3 regions of the Streptomyces sp. NPDC051104 genome follow, and region 3 is predicted to be linked to each of the others. Evidence: predicted binding sites of a transcription regulator. Region 3 holds the regulator's gene; each other region holds the start of a gene.

Region 1 (4,324 bases), on a different contig from region 3:
CTTCTGCGACGTGGGACGTACGTCAGTGGGAGTGACCGTGGCCGTGGCCGGCCGCGGCGGGCTCCTCCTCTTCCTTCTTCTCGACGACCAGGGTCTCGGTGGTCAGAAGCAGGGAGGCGATGGAGGCGGCGTTCTCCAGGGCGGAGCGGGTGACCTTGACCGGGTCGATGACGCCGGCCTTGATCAGGTCGCCGTACTCGCCGGTGGCGGCGTTGTAGCCCTGGCCCTTCTCGAGCTCGGCGACCTTGGAGGCGATGACGTAGCCCTCCAGGCCCGCGTTCTCCGCGATCCAGCGCAGCGGCTCGACGACCGCGCGGCGCACGATGGCGACACCGGTGGCCTCGTCGCCCTCCTTGCCGAGGCCGTCGGCCAGCACCTTGGAGGCGTGGACGAGGGCGGAGCCACCGCCGGAGACGATGCCCTCCTCGACCGCGGCGCGGGTCGCGGAGATGGCGTCCTCCAGGCGGTGCTTCTTCTCCTTCAGCTCCACCTCGGTGGCGGCACCGACCTTGATCACGCACACGCCGCCGGCCAGCTTCGCGAGGCGCTCCTGGAGCTTCTCGCGGTCCCAGTCGGAGTCCGTGGTCTCGATCTCGGCCTTGATCTGGGCGATGCGGCCCGCGACGTCCTCGGACTTGCCGGCGCCGTCGACGATCGTGGTGTCGTCCTTGGTGACGGTGACGCGGCGGGCGGAGCCCAGCACGTCCAGGCCAACCTGGTCGAGCTTGAGGCCGACCTCCTCGGAGACGACCGTGGCGCCGGTGAGTACCGCCATGTCCTGCAGCATCGCCTTGCGGCGGTCACCGAAGCCGGGGGCCTTGACGGCGACCGCGTTGAAGGTGCCGCGGATCTTGTTGACGACCAGGGTGGACAGGGCCTCGCCCTCGACGTCCTCGGCGATGATCAGCAGCGGCTTGGAGGAGCCGGCCTGGATGATCTTCTCCAGCAGCGGCAGCAGGTCCGCGATGGCGGAGATCTTGCCCTGGTTGATGAGGATGTACGGGTCGTCGAGGACGGCCTCCATGCGCTCCTGGTCCGTCACGAAGTACGGCGACAGGTAGCCCTTGTCGAAGGCCATGCCCTCGGTGAAGTCCAGCTCCAGACCGAAGGTGTTGGATTCCTCGACGGTGATGACACCGTCCTTGCCGACCTTGTCCATCGCCTCGGCGATCAGCTCGCCGACCTGCTGGTCCTGAGCGGACAGCGCGGCGACGGCGGCGATGTCGGACTTCTCGTCGATCGGGCGCGCGGTGGCCAGCAGGTCGTCGGAGACGGCCTTGACGGCGGCGTCGATGCCCTTCTTCAGGGCGGCCGGGGAGGCGCCCGCGGCGACGTTCCTCAGGCCCTCGCGCACCAGCGCCTGGGCGAGCACGGTGGCGGTGGTGGTGCCGTCACCCGCGATGTCGTTGGTCTTGGTCGCCACCTCCTTGACCAGCTGGGCACCGAGGTTCTCGTACGGGTCCTCGATCTCCACCTCGCGGGCGATGGTGACGCCGTCGTTGGTGATGGTCGGGGCACCGAACTTCTTGTCGATGACGACGTTGCGGCCCTTGGGGCCGATGGTCACCTTGACCGTGTCGGCCAGCTTGTTGACGCCGCGCTCGAGGGCGCGACGGGCGTCCTCGTCGAACTTCAGGATCTTCGCCATGGCAGCGGGAGCCCTCTCGGAAATCTGGATGAACGAAACTGCGCCCCGGGCGCCCGGCTTCTCTTATCGGTCGCGGGGGCCAGGGGCGCAGCTCAGAGCAAGGAGTGCTTCGGGGTGAACTACTTCTCGATGATCGCGAGCACGTCGCGGGCCGAGAGAACGAGGTACTCCTCGTTGTTGTACTTCACCTCGGTGCCGCCGTACTTGCTGTAGAGCACGACGTCGCCGACCTTGACGTCGAGCGGAAGGCGGTTGCCGTCCTCGAAGCGGCCCGGGCCCACGGCCAGGACGACGCCCTCCTGGGGCTTCTCCTTGGCGGTGTCCGGAATGACCAGGCCAGAGGCCGTGGTCTGCTCGGCGTCCAGCGGCTGGACCACGATGCGGTCCTCGAGCGGCTTGATGGCAACCTTGGAGCTGGCGGTCGTCACGATCCGACCTCCCCCTTCGGAGATCTCACGGGGTTAACTGTCTGAGGTGGCGACCAGGTCGATCCGTCGTCGCGGGTGCCGGACCTGCCCGTCGCTTTGTTGGCACTCTCCGGTGGTGAGTGCCAGAGCCGAGACTATGACCGCGATTAGCACTCGGTCAAGCGGAGTGCCAATGCGTTGCGGCGCGCGCCGTGGTGAGTTGGGTTGCCCGGGGGCTGGTTTCACCCGGGGGTGGGGTGACCGCCCTGGGGGCTCCGCCCCCAGACCCCCTGTCGGCCTGACGGCCTCGCCCTCGAGCTCCCCCAAGCTCTTCGAGCAGGGGGGATCCCCGGACAGGCTGATCTCACCGCCCGGCGCCCCCGGTCAGAGGTAGTCCTCCAAACGGGCCACCGTGAACCCCCTCGCCTGCAGGCGGCGCAGGACGCGGGTCGTTTCCGTGGTCAGGGAGGTCAGGGGGCGGCCCGGTTCGTGGGGGCGGAGGATGTCGCCCGGATGGAGGGCCGTGGACCTTCCGTAGGCGTGTGTCGGGCGCCACAGGATCAGGGCCTTGATGCCGCAGTCCGCCGCGGCCCGGAGGGTCGTGCGGTCGTACCGGCCGTAGGGCGGGCGCAGCAGAACGGGGCGCCGGCCCGGGCGGGAGCGCAGACGGTCCCGCCCGGCGCAGATCTGGGCGCGCTGCTCCGCGTAGGGCCGGCCGCGCAGTCCGGCGTGGTCCAGGGTGCGGTTCTGGATGGTCGCCCCTGCCGCCCGTAGCCGCGCGACCCGCGCATACGCCTGTCCGGCGGCCGTGTCCGTGAGGAAGACGCTGATGGGCAGCCGCAGGTCCCGGACCATCTCGACGAACCGGGGGTCCCGCTCCGCGCCCTCGTCGTAGGTGAGGAAGACGACCTTGTCGCGGGTGGGGACGCGGTCGAGGACCTCCGGCAGTCCCTGCTTCGGGCCGACGTGCCGGGACAGGGGGCGGGCCGGCCGGGGCGCGGGCGCGAGCGGGGCGGTGAGCCCCCAGTGGCGGTAGGCCCCCTCGTGCGGACCGTACGACCTGCGCACCCTCTGCGCCGCCTTCTTGCCCAGCCGTTCGATGGGGTCGACCGACTGGGCGCAGCCCGCCGTCCCGGCCAGGACCGCGGCGGCCAGGAGCCCCGCCAGCAGTGCGCGCAGCCGCCGTGCCCTCACAGGTAGTCCTCCAGGCGGGCCACCGCGTACCCCTCGTCGGTCACCTTCTTCAGGAACCTGCGGATCACGTCGGGCATCGTGCCGTTCCAGTCCGACCGGCCGCGGAAGTGGGTCAGCACGATGTCCCCGGGGTGCAGGCTCCGGTCCCACTCGCGGTACTCCCAGTGGTCGACGTAGACCTCCTCGTCCCAGATCGGCGCGTATCCGATGCCGCAGGACTTCGCGGCGCGCAGGGTGTCCCTGTTGTAGTTCCCGAACGGCGGCCGGAAGACGGTCGGGCGCCTGCCGAACTGCTCCTCCATCACGTCCTGCATGCCGCAGATCTCCTGCCGCTGCTCCTCGTACGACAGCCCCGGCAGGTAGGGGTGGTGCAGCGTGTGGTTGTCGAGCGTGACGCCACGGTCGCGCATCTTCCGGAAGTACCCGTAGTCGTCCTTGATCAGGTAGTCGCTGAGGAACGCCGTGTACGGGATCTTCAGGTCGCTCATCATCCGCAGGAACGCCGGGTCCTTCTCGTCACCGTCGTCGATGGTGAGGAAGACGACCCTGTCCTTGGTGGGGATGGTCGTGAAGATCGGCGGCAGGTCGTCGCCGTCCTGCACCTCGAACCCCTTGCGGAAGGTGATCACCGGCTTGTTCTCCGGCGCGGGGGGCGCGACCAACGGCACCTTCTTCAGTCCCCAGCGCTTGGCGGCGGCCACGCGCTGGGCGTACGCGGCGCGCAACTTGGTGGCGTACTCGTCGAGAGCGCGCGCTGCCGGGGGCCTGAAGGGCTCCTGCGGGCCGTGCGCGCCGTGCACCCCTTCACTGCCGGTGCATCCGGTGGCGAGGGCGGTGGCGGCCAGGACAGCGAGGCCCGCGCGGGCCACGACCGTCGGCCCAGGACCCGTCAAGCGCGGCACACGCACATCAGTGCATTTTGCGCACTTTTTGTCGTCTTGTCCTACGAGTCGCATGGTGTCGGATCCTTCCAGCCACCGGCGGCCACGGCGGGCCGACACCGCGACCCGGCGCACGCCATCCACCGACTGGCCGACAATGACCGGGTGAACGACCTCTCCTTCGCCTCCCTGCT
Region 2 (4,324 bases), on a different contig from region 3:
GCGAGCCGGGCGGCGTAGTCCTGCTGCTTCCACTGCGAGTAGCGGAAGAGCACGGGGAAGTCGGGGGACACCCGCTCGCGGACCGCCGCGACGATCTCGGCCGCGAACTTGGTGCGAGCCACCGGGTCGCCGCCGTACGCGTCCGTGCGGCGGTTGGTGCCCGCCCACAGGAACTGGTCGACGAGGTAGCCGTGGGCGCCGTGGATCTCCACGCCGTCGAAGCCGATGCGCTCGGCGTCCGCGGCGGCCTGGGCGAACGCGTCGGTGACGTCGTCCAGGTCCTGCTGGGTCATCGCCCTGCCCGTCGGCTCGGCGCCCGCGGTGACCAGGCCGGACGGTCCGACGGCGGGGGCGTCCGAGAAGGGGGGCTCGCCCTGCTTGCGGACCATGCCGATGTGCCACAGCTGCGGGACGATCGTGCCCCCGGCGGCGTGCACGTCCTCGGCGACCTTGGCCCAGCCCGCGAGCTGCTCGTCGCCGTGGAAGCGCGGGACGCGGTCGCTCTGGCCGGCCGACTCGTGGCCGACGTAGGTGCCCTCGGTGACGATCAGCCCCACGCCGGCGGCGGCGCGGCGCGCGTAGTAGGAGCGCACGTCCTCGCCGGGGATGCCGCCCGGGGAGAACATGCGGGTCATCGGCGCCATCACGATCCGGTTCGGGACGGTGAGGCCACCCAGCGCGATCGGGCGGGACAGGATCTGGGCCGCGCGGGAGGCGGGCGTGGTGACGGTCACGTGAGGGGCTCCTCGGGAGGGATCGCTGTGTTAACCGACTGGTATGTGCGCGCGCATTGTTGCAGCTTCTGAAGCAACGGCCTATGGGCCGGCCCACATTCCCGGCCGGGCGGAACGCCCGCGTGATCCCGGACACGCCCGAGGGCGGCACCCCCTGCCACAGACAGGGAGTGCCGCCCTCGTACGGAAGGACTGGTACCGATCCTCGGAAGGATCAGAAGTCCATGTCACCGCCCGGCATGCCGCCACCGGCGGGCGCGGCGGCCTTCTCCGGCTTGTCGGCGATGACGGCCTCGGTGGTGAGGAACAGCGCGGCGATGGAGGCGGCGTTCTGCAGCGCGGAACGGGTCACCTTCGCCGGGTCGATGATGCCCTCGGCGATCATGTCCACGTACTCACCGGTCGCGGCGTTCAGGCCGTGGCCCGGGGTGAGGTTGCGGACCTTCTCCACCACGACGCCGCCCTCGAGGCCGGCGTTGACGGCGATCTGGGTCAGCGGGGCGGTCAGGGCCTTGCGGACGATCTCGGCGCCGACGGCCTCGTCACCTTCGAGGTCCAGCTTCTCGAAGGAGTTCTGCGCCGCCTGGACCAGGGCCACGCCACCACCGGCGACGATGCCCTCCTCGACGGCCGCCTTCGCGTTGCGGACGGCGTCCTCGATGCGGTGCTTGCGCTCCTTCAGCTCCACCTCGGTGGCGGCACCGGCCTTGATGACGGCCACGCCGCCGGCCAGCTTCGCCAGGCGCTCCTGCAGCTTCTCGCGGTCGTAGTCGGAGTCGCTGTTCTCGATCTCGGCGCGGATCTGGTTGACCCGGCCCTGCACCTGGTCGGCGGAGCCGGCACCGTCGACGATCGTGGTCTCGTCCTTGGTGATGACGACCTTGCGGGCGCGGCCCAGGAGGTCCAGGGTCGCGTTGTCCAGCTTGAGGCCGACCTCCTCGGAGATGACCTCGCCGCCCGTGAGGATGGCGATGTCGCCGAGCATGGCCTTGCGGCGGTCGCCGAAGCCCGGGGCCTTGACGGCGACGGACTTGAAGGTGCCGCGGATCTTGTTGACGACCAGGGTCGACAGGGCCTCGCCCTCGACGTCCTCGGCGATGATCAGCAGCGGCTTGCCGGACTGCATGACCTTCTCGAGGAGCGGGAGCAGGTCCTTGACGGAGCTGATCTTGGAGTTGGCGATCAGGATGTACGGGTCGTCGAGGACGGCCTCCATACGCTCCATGTCGGTGGCGAAGTACGCCGAGATGTAGCCCTTGTCGAAGCGCATGCCCTCGGTGAGCTCGAGCTCCAGACCGAAGGTCTGCGACTCCTCGACGGTGATGACGCCTTCCTTGCCGACCTTGTCCATCGCCTCGGCGATGAGCTCGCCGATCTGGGTGTCGGCGGCGGAGATGGAGGCCGTGGAGGCGATCTGCTCCTTGGTCTCGACGTCCTTGGCCTGCTCGAGCAGCGAGGCGGAGACGGCCTCGACGGCCTTCTCGATGCCGCGCTTGAGGGCCATCGGGTTGGCGCCGGCGGCCACGTTGCGCAGGCCCTCCTTGACCAGGGCCTGGGCGAGGACGGTCGCGGTGGTCGTACCGTCACCGGCGACGTCGTCCGTCTTCTTGGCGACTTCCTTGACCAGCTCGGCGCCGATCTTCTCGTACGGGTCCTCGAGCTCGATCTCCTTGGCGATGGAGACACCGTCGTTGGTGATCGTGGGGGCGCCCCACTTCTTCTCGAGGACGACGTTCCGGCCCTTGGGGCCGAGGGTCACCTTGACGGCGTCCGCGAGCTGGTTCATGCCGCGCTCGAGGCCGCGCCGCGCCTCCTCGTCGAACGCGATGATCTTGGCCATGTGAAGTGGTCCCTCCAGGACTGGGGGTGATTCCTTCGGACCGCGCCCGCGCCCGCGACGGACGGCCCGGCCGGAGGTTCCTTGCCCCACCCGGCCCGCGGCCTCACCGACCCGGTCCATCTGTTGTCACTCTCACCTTCAGAGTGCTAACGCCAATGATTAGCACTCGCCCCGTCCGAGTGCAAGGCGCGCCCGCGGAGCGGGCTCGTTGAGGGGTGGTGGTCGGGTGACGGGCGGGCGCAAACGGCTCCCGGGACCAGAGGGTGAACTCGGGAGCATGATCCGCAGGTGGACGCCGCTGCGCGCCCCCTGGAGAGCCGGTGGCCGGACACGACCGAGGGGCCCGTACCCCGGACGGGATACGAGCCCCTCGACACGTCGAACAGTTCAGCGTCGGCGCGTAACTTCAGCCGGCCAGGCGAACCATGTCCGCCTGCGGCCCCTTCTGACCCTGCGAGATCTCGAACTCGACCCGCTGGCCCTCCTCAAGGGTGCGGTAGCCGTCCATCTGGATCGCGCTGTAGTGGACGAAGACGTCCGCACCACCGTCGACCGCGATGAAGCCGTACCCCTTCTCCGCGTTGAACCACTTGACGGTGCCCTGAGCCATGCCTAACTCCCCTATTACTGGCCCTTGCACAGATCCACACTTCGCGGATCCGGGTCAGACCTCGCCCCCAACGGTTGGGGGCGTGCGCCGGAACGCGTCGACCGCGGCTGAATGTATCTGTCCAACTGCCGTCTGCAACAGGTCAATCGGACGAGAATTCGGGGCCCGACCGGTCGGGAATGTACGGAGAATTCACCCGAATTCAGGGCAAGTCGGGCCGGGCAAAGGGAATGAATGGCGCAAAAGCCCTGCACAGTTTGGCTGCTTCTTGTCGGGCGCGCGGCAGGTGATCGCGGACCCGGAAGGGGAGTCCGGGAGCGCGTTCCCCAACTGTACCCCGCTCAACCATGCAGAATTGCCCCCTCCGTTTCTCTCACGGAGAGGGCAATTCGATGAACTCGGTTACATGCGTTACCGAGGGTAAGGATCGCGCGTCCGAACGACCGTCAGCCGCCCGCGACCGCCGGGATGATGGAGACGCCCGCGCCCTCCGGGGTGGCGGTCTGAAGACCCTGCTCGAAGCGGACGTCGTCGTCGTTCACGTAGACGTTGACGAAGCGGCGCAGCTTGCCCTGGTCGTCCAGGACGCGGGCGGCGATGCCGGTGTGGTTCTTCTCCAGGTCGGCGATGACCTCGGCGAGGGTCGCGCCCTCGGCGGTGACCTCGGCCTGCCCGCCCGTGTAGGTGCGCAGGATGGTGGGGATGCGGACGGTGACGCTCATCGGGGGATGACCTCCGGTCGGGGTACGGCTGGTGGGTTGTGGCGGGCGGAGGTCAGACGAGACCGGCCTCACGGAAGGACTCGAGGGTAGGACGGATCGTCGCGGTCAGCCCCGTGTCGGCCACCGCGTCCAGCGTCTTCAGACCGTCCCCGGTGTTGAGGACGACCGTCGTCTTCGCCGGGTCGAGGACGCCGTTCTCGATGAGCTTGCGCGTGACGCCGACGGTCACGCCACCCGCCGTCTCGGCGAAGATGCCCTCGGTGCGCGCCAGCAGCTTGATGGCGTCGACGATCTGCTCGTCCGTCACGTCCTCCACGGCGCCACCCGTGCGGCGGGCGATGTCCAGGACGTACGGGCCGTCGGCCGGGTTTCCGATCGCCAGCGACTTGGCGATCGTGTCCGGCTTCTGCGGCCGTAC
Region 3 (4,324 bases):
CCCCTGGGTGGCCAAGGACTCAGCGCCCGTTGAACGCATCCTTCAACCGCGAGAACAACCCCTGCTGCCCCGGCTGGAACTGCCCTTGTGGCCGTTCCTCACCGCGCAGCTTCGCCAGTTCGCGCAGCAGTCGCTCCTGCTCCGGATCCATCTTGGTGGGCGTCTGGACCTCGACGTGGACGACCAGGTCGCCCCGGCCACCGCCGCGCAGATGCGTGACACCGCGGTTGTGCAGCGGGATCGACTGCCCGGACTGCGTACCGGGACGGATGTCGACCTCCTCGAGGCCGTCCAGCGTCTCCAGCGGCACCTTCGTGCCGAGGGCCGCCGCTGTCATCGGGATGGTGACCGTGCAGTGCAGATCGTCGCCGCGGCGCTGAAAGGTCGAATGCGGCAGCTCGTGGATCTCGACGTAGAGGTCACCGGCCGGACCGCCGCCGGGGCCGACCTCGCCCTCGCCCGCCAGCTGGATCCGTGTGCCGTTGTCGACACCGGCCGGGATCTTCACGGTGAGCGTCCGGCGCGAGCGCACCCGCCCGTCACCGGCGCACTCCGGGCACGGGTTCGGGACGATCGTGCCGAAGCCCTGGCACTGCGGGCACGGTCGGGAGGTCATGACCTGGCCCAGGAAGGACCGCGTGACCTGCGAGACCTCACCGCGGCCACGGCACATGTCACAGGTCTGCGCCGACGTACCGGGCGCGGCGCCCTCGCCGTTGCAGGTGTTGCAGACGACGGCCGTGTCGACCTGGATGTCCTTCGTCGTGCCGAAGGCCGCCTCGTCCAGCTCGACCTCGAGCCGGATCATCGCGTCCTGGCCCCGGCGGGTGCGCGAGCGCGGACCGCGCTGCGACGCCGTACCGAAGAACGCGTCCATGATGTCGGAGAAGTTTCCGAAGCCACCCGCGCCGAAGCCGCCCGCGCCGGCGCCGCCCGACTGGGACAGCGGGTCGCCGCCGAGGTCGTAGACCTGCTTCTTCTGCGGGTCCGAGAGCACCTCGTACGCGGCGTTGATCTCCTTGAACCGCTCCTGCGTCTTCGGATCGGGGTTGACGTCCGGGTGCAGCTCGCGGGCGAGCCGGCGGAACGCCTTCTTGATCTCTTCCTGCGACGCGTCGCGGCGCACGCCGAGTACGGCGTAGTAGTCCGTGGCCACTTACGACTCCGCCAGGATCTGTCCGACGTACCGTGCCACCGCTCGTACCGCTCCCATCGTTCCCGGGTAATCCATGCGGGTCGGTCCGACCACGCCGAGTTTCGCTACTGCCTCGCCGCCCGAACCGTAGCCCACGGAGACGATGGACGTGGAGTTGAGTCCTTCGTGCGCGTTCTCATGGCCGATACGTACCCGCATGGCCGGATCCTTCGTCTCGCCCAGCAGCTTGAGGAGCACGACCTGCTCCTCCAGCGCCTCCAGGACGGGGCGGATGGTGAGAGGGAAGTCATGCACGAAGCGCGTCAGGTTCGCGGTGCCGCCGATCATCAGCCGCTCCTCGGTCTCCTCCACGAGCGTCTCCAGCAGCGTGGCGAGCACCGTCGAGACCACGCTGCGGTCCTCCGGCTCCTCGAACGCCTCGGGCAGATCCTGCACGAGCTGCGGGACGTCCGCGAAGCGGCGGCCGGCGACCCGGCTGTTGAGCCGCGCGCGCAGGTCCGCGAGCGACGTCTCGCCGAACGGCGCCGGGCAGTCGATCATGCGCTGCTCGACCCGGCCGGTGTCCGTGATCAGCACGAGCATCACACGCGCGGGTGCCATCGACAGCAGCTCCACATGGCGCACGGTCGAACGCGTCAGCGACGGGTACTGCACCACGGCGACCTGCCGCGTGAGCTGTGCGAGCAACCGCACCGTGCGCGCCACCACGTCGTCCAGGTCGACGGCGCCCTCCAGGAAGTTCTGGATCGCGCGCCGCTCGGGCGGGCTCATCGGCTTCACGGCCGCGAGCTTGTCCACGAAGAGGCGGTAGCCCTTGTCCGTGGGAATGCGTCCGGCGCTGGTGTGCGGCTGGGCGATGTAGCCCTCGTCCTCCAGCGCGGCCATGTCGTTGCGGACGGTGGCCGGGGAGACGCCGAGGTTGTGCCGCTCCGTGAGGGCCTTGGAACCCACAGGCTCTTCGGTGCCGACGTAGTCCTGGACGATGGCGCGCAACACCTCGAGCCTGCGTTCACTGAGCATCGCGCACACCTCCAGCGGTCATGTCCCCTTGGCGCTTCCCCTGGCACTCTGCACTTGCGAGTGCCAGCATTCCCCGGCCCAGTGTACGGCTGTCGGGTACACACCCGGCAAGGGCGGGCGCCGCTGCCGTACCAAGGTGTACCGACCTGTACCGGCCTGTCCTGCCCGGTGGGGCACCTGCGGATAGCGTCGCCGTATGACGGTGTTGTGGGAAGGGTCGGGGTGGGAGGCGCTCGGCGCGCGCGTGGGGCGGGCCAGGCTTCCGGTCTGGGACTGCACGGCCGGGCTGGTGGTGGGGGACGACGCGGCGCTGCTGGTCGACGCCGGGTCGAGCCTGGCCGAGGGCGCGCGCTTGCGCGGCGCGGCGGAGCGGCTGCTGGAGCCGCTCGGCGCGGACCGGCGTGTGACGCATCTCGCGCTCACCCATCCGCACTTCGACCATGTCCTCGGGGCGGCGGCGTTCGCGGGCGCGGAGGTGTTCGGAGCGGTGGGCATCGACAGGGTGCTCGCGTACGGACGGGGGGAACTGGTCGCGGACGCGGTGCGCAACGGTCTGGATCCGGCGGAGGCGGCCGAGGCGGCGGACGCACTCGTCCGCCCGCGCCACCAGGTCTCCGGCGAGTGGACGCTGGACCTGGGCGGGGTCCAGGTGCTGCTGGCGAACGTGGGCCCGGGCCACACGGCCCATGACCTCGTGGTGTTCGTCCCCGGGGACCCGGAAGTGGTGTTCTGCGGGGACCTGGTGGAGGAGTCCGGCGAACCGCAGGCGGGCCCGGACGCGATCCTCTCGCACTGGCCGGCGGCCCTGGACCGGCTGCTGGCGCTGGGCGGGGAGGACGCGGTGTACGTGCCGGGGCACGGGGCGGTGGTGGACGCGGGGTTCGTACGGGCGCAGAGGGACGAACTGGCGGCCGGTTTCGGCGCGTCGTAGGGACTCGCGGCGACTCGCGGCGTCTCGTGGCGAATCTCGGCGTGTCGTGGGATCTCGCGGTCGCCTTCTCCTATCGTCATCCGAATGCGCCAGTATTCTCCGGACCTGACCCCGCCGTGGAAGAAGCCGAATCCCGTGCCGGAGGTTCCGGCGGACCCTGGTCTGGTGGTCGAGGAGCCGCGCACGGGGTTCTGCGGCGCGGTGATCCGCTGTGAGGCGGGCACGGTGACGCTGGAGGACCGCTTCGGGAAGCACCGGGTGTTCCCCCTGGAGCCGGGGGGCTTCCTGCTGGAGGGCCGGACGGTGACCCTGGTCCGCCCCAAGCCCTCCGTGCAGCGACCCACGCGTACGGCGTCCGGCTCGGTGGCCGTGCCGGGGGCGCGCGCGAGGGTGGCACGCGCCGGCCGCATCTATGTGGAGGGCCGCCACGACGCGGAGCTGGTCGAGAAGGTCTGGGGCGACGACCTGCGCATCGAGGGCGTGGTGGTGGAGTACCTGGAGGGCGTCGACGACCTGCCGTCGATCGTCGAGTCCTTCGCCCCCGGCCCCGACGCGCGCCTCGGTGTCCTGGTGGACCACCTGGTCCCCGGCACCAAGGAGTGGCGCATCGCGCAGTCGGTGACGAGCGAGCACTCGCTGGTGGTCGGGCACCCGTACATCGACATCTGGGAGGCCGTGAAGCCGGCATCCCTGGGGATCGCGGGGTGGCCGAGGGTCCCACGCGGGCAGGACTGGAAGACGGGGGTGTGCCGGGCGCTGGGGTGGCCGGAGAACACCGGGGAGGCTTGGCGGGGGATCCTGTCGCGGGTGCGGTCCTACAAGGACCTGGAGCCGGAGCTGCTGGGGCGGGTGGAGGAGCTGATCGACTTCGTCACGGTCGGTTGTGGGCCCTGACACCCTGGTAGGTCTCGAATTCGCTGGTGTCCAGTTTGATGCCGAGCAGCTCGAGTGGCACCGAGTCGCCGAACTTTGTGACGCGCTGCACCTGGTAGTCCGCTTCCTCTCCGGTGCCCTTCGGCTCGGTGAGGAGGACACACTGCGCCATGATGGGGTCGATGATCAAGTACGCGGGAATCTTGCCCGCCGCATAGATCGAACGCTTGATGCTGTAGTCCCTCTCGACGCTGGTCTTGGAGACGACTTCAACGAGCATCGTGATCACCTCGGACGGCATCAGTTGCCCGCTGCGCGGCCCGACACCCCGCTCGACCAGCACA

What was found. The regulator HrcA, encoded in region 3, represses chaperone genes, less so after heat shock. The targets are predictions, from matches to a motif close to TTNGCACTCNGNNNNNCNGAGTGCNAA.
Region 1: the regulator HrcA is predicted to act here: its motif matches at 2,223-2,249, upstream of groES (co-chaperone GroES).
Region 2: the regulator HrcA is predicted to act here: its motif matches at 2,734-2,760, upstream of groL (chaperonin GroEL).

Annotation. Positions count from the first base shown of each region.
Region 1 is NZ_JBFBBS010000001.1:735,382-739,705, forward strand. It holds gene groL (chaperonin GroEL) at 23-1,648, opposite strand; gene groES (co-chaperone GroES) at 1,768-2,076, opposite strand; gene AB0N14_RS03535 (polysaccharide deacetylase family protein) at 2,440-3,249, opposite strand; gene AB0N14_RS03540 (polysaccharide deacetylase family protein) at 3,246-4,205, opposite strand; gene AB0N14_RS03545 (class I SAM-dependent methyltransferase) at 4,296-4,324, shown strand, end outside.
Region 2 is NZ_JBFBBS010000014.1:22,026-26,349, forward strand. It holds gene AB0N14_RS20695 (NADH:flavin oxidoreductase) at 1-734, opposite strand, end outside; gene groL (chaperonin GroEL) at 949-2,574, opposite strand; gene AB0N14_RS20705 (cold-shock protein) at 2,981-3,184, opposite strand; gene AB0N14_RS20710 (MoaD/ThiS family protein) at 3,631-3,906, opposite strand; gene thrC (threonine synthase) at 3,959-4,324, opposite strand, start outside.
Region 3 is NZ_JBFBBS010000002.1:249,567-253,890, forward strand. It holds gene dnaJ (molecular chaperone DnaJ) at 20-1,156, opposite strand; gene hrcA (heat-inducible transcriptional repressor HrcA) at 1,157-2,176, opposite strand; gene AB0N14_RS05825 (MBL fold metallo-hydrolase) at 2,373-3,107, shown strand; gene AB0N14_RS05830 (DUF3097 domain-containing protein) at 3,192-4,001, shown strand; gene AB0N14_RS05835 (Uma2 family endonuclease) at 3,979-4,324, opposite strand, start outside.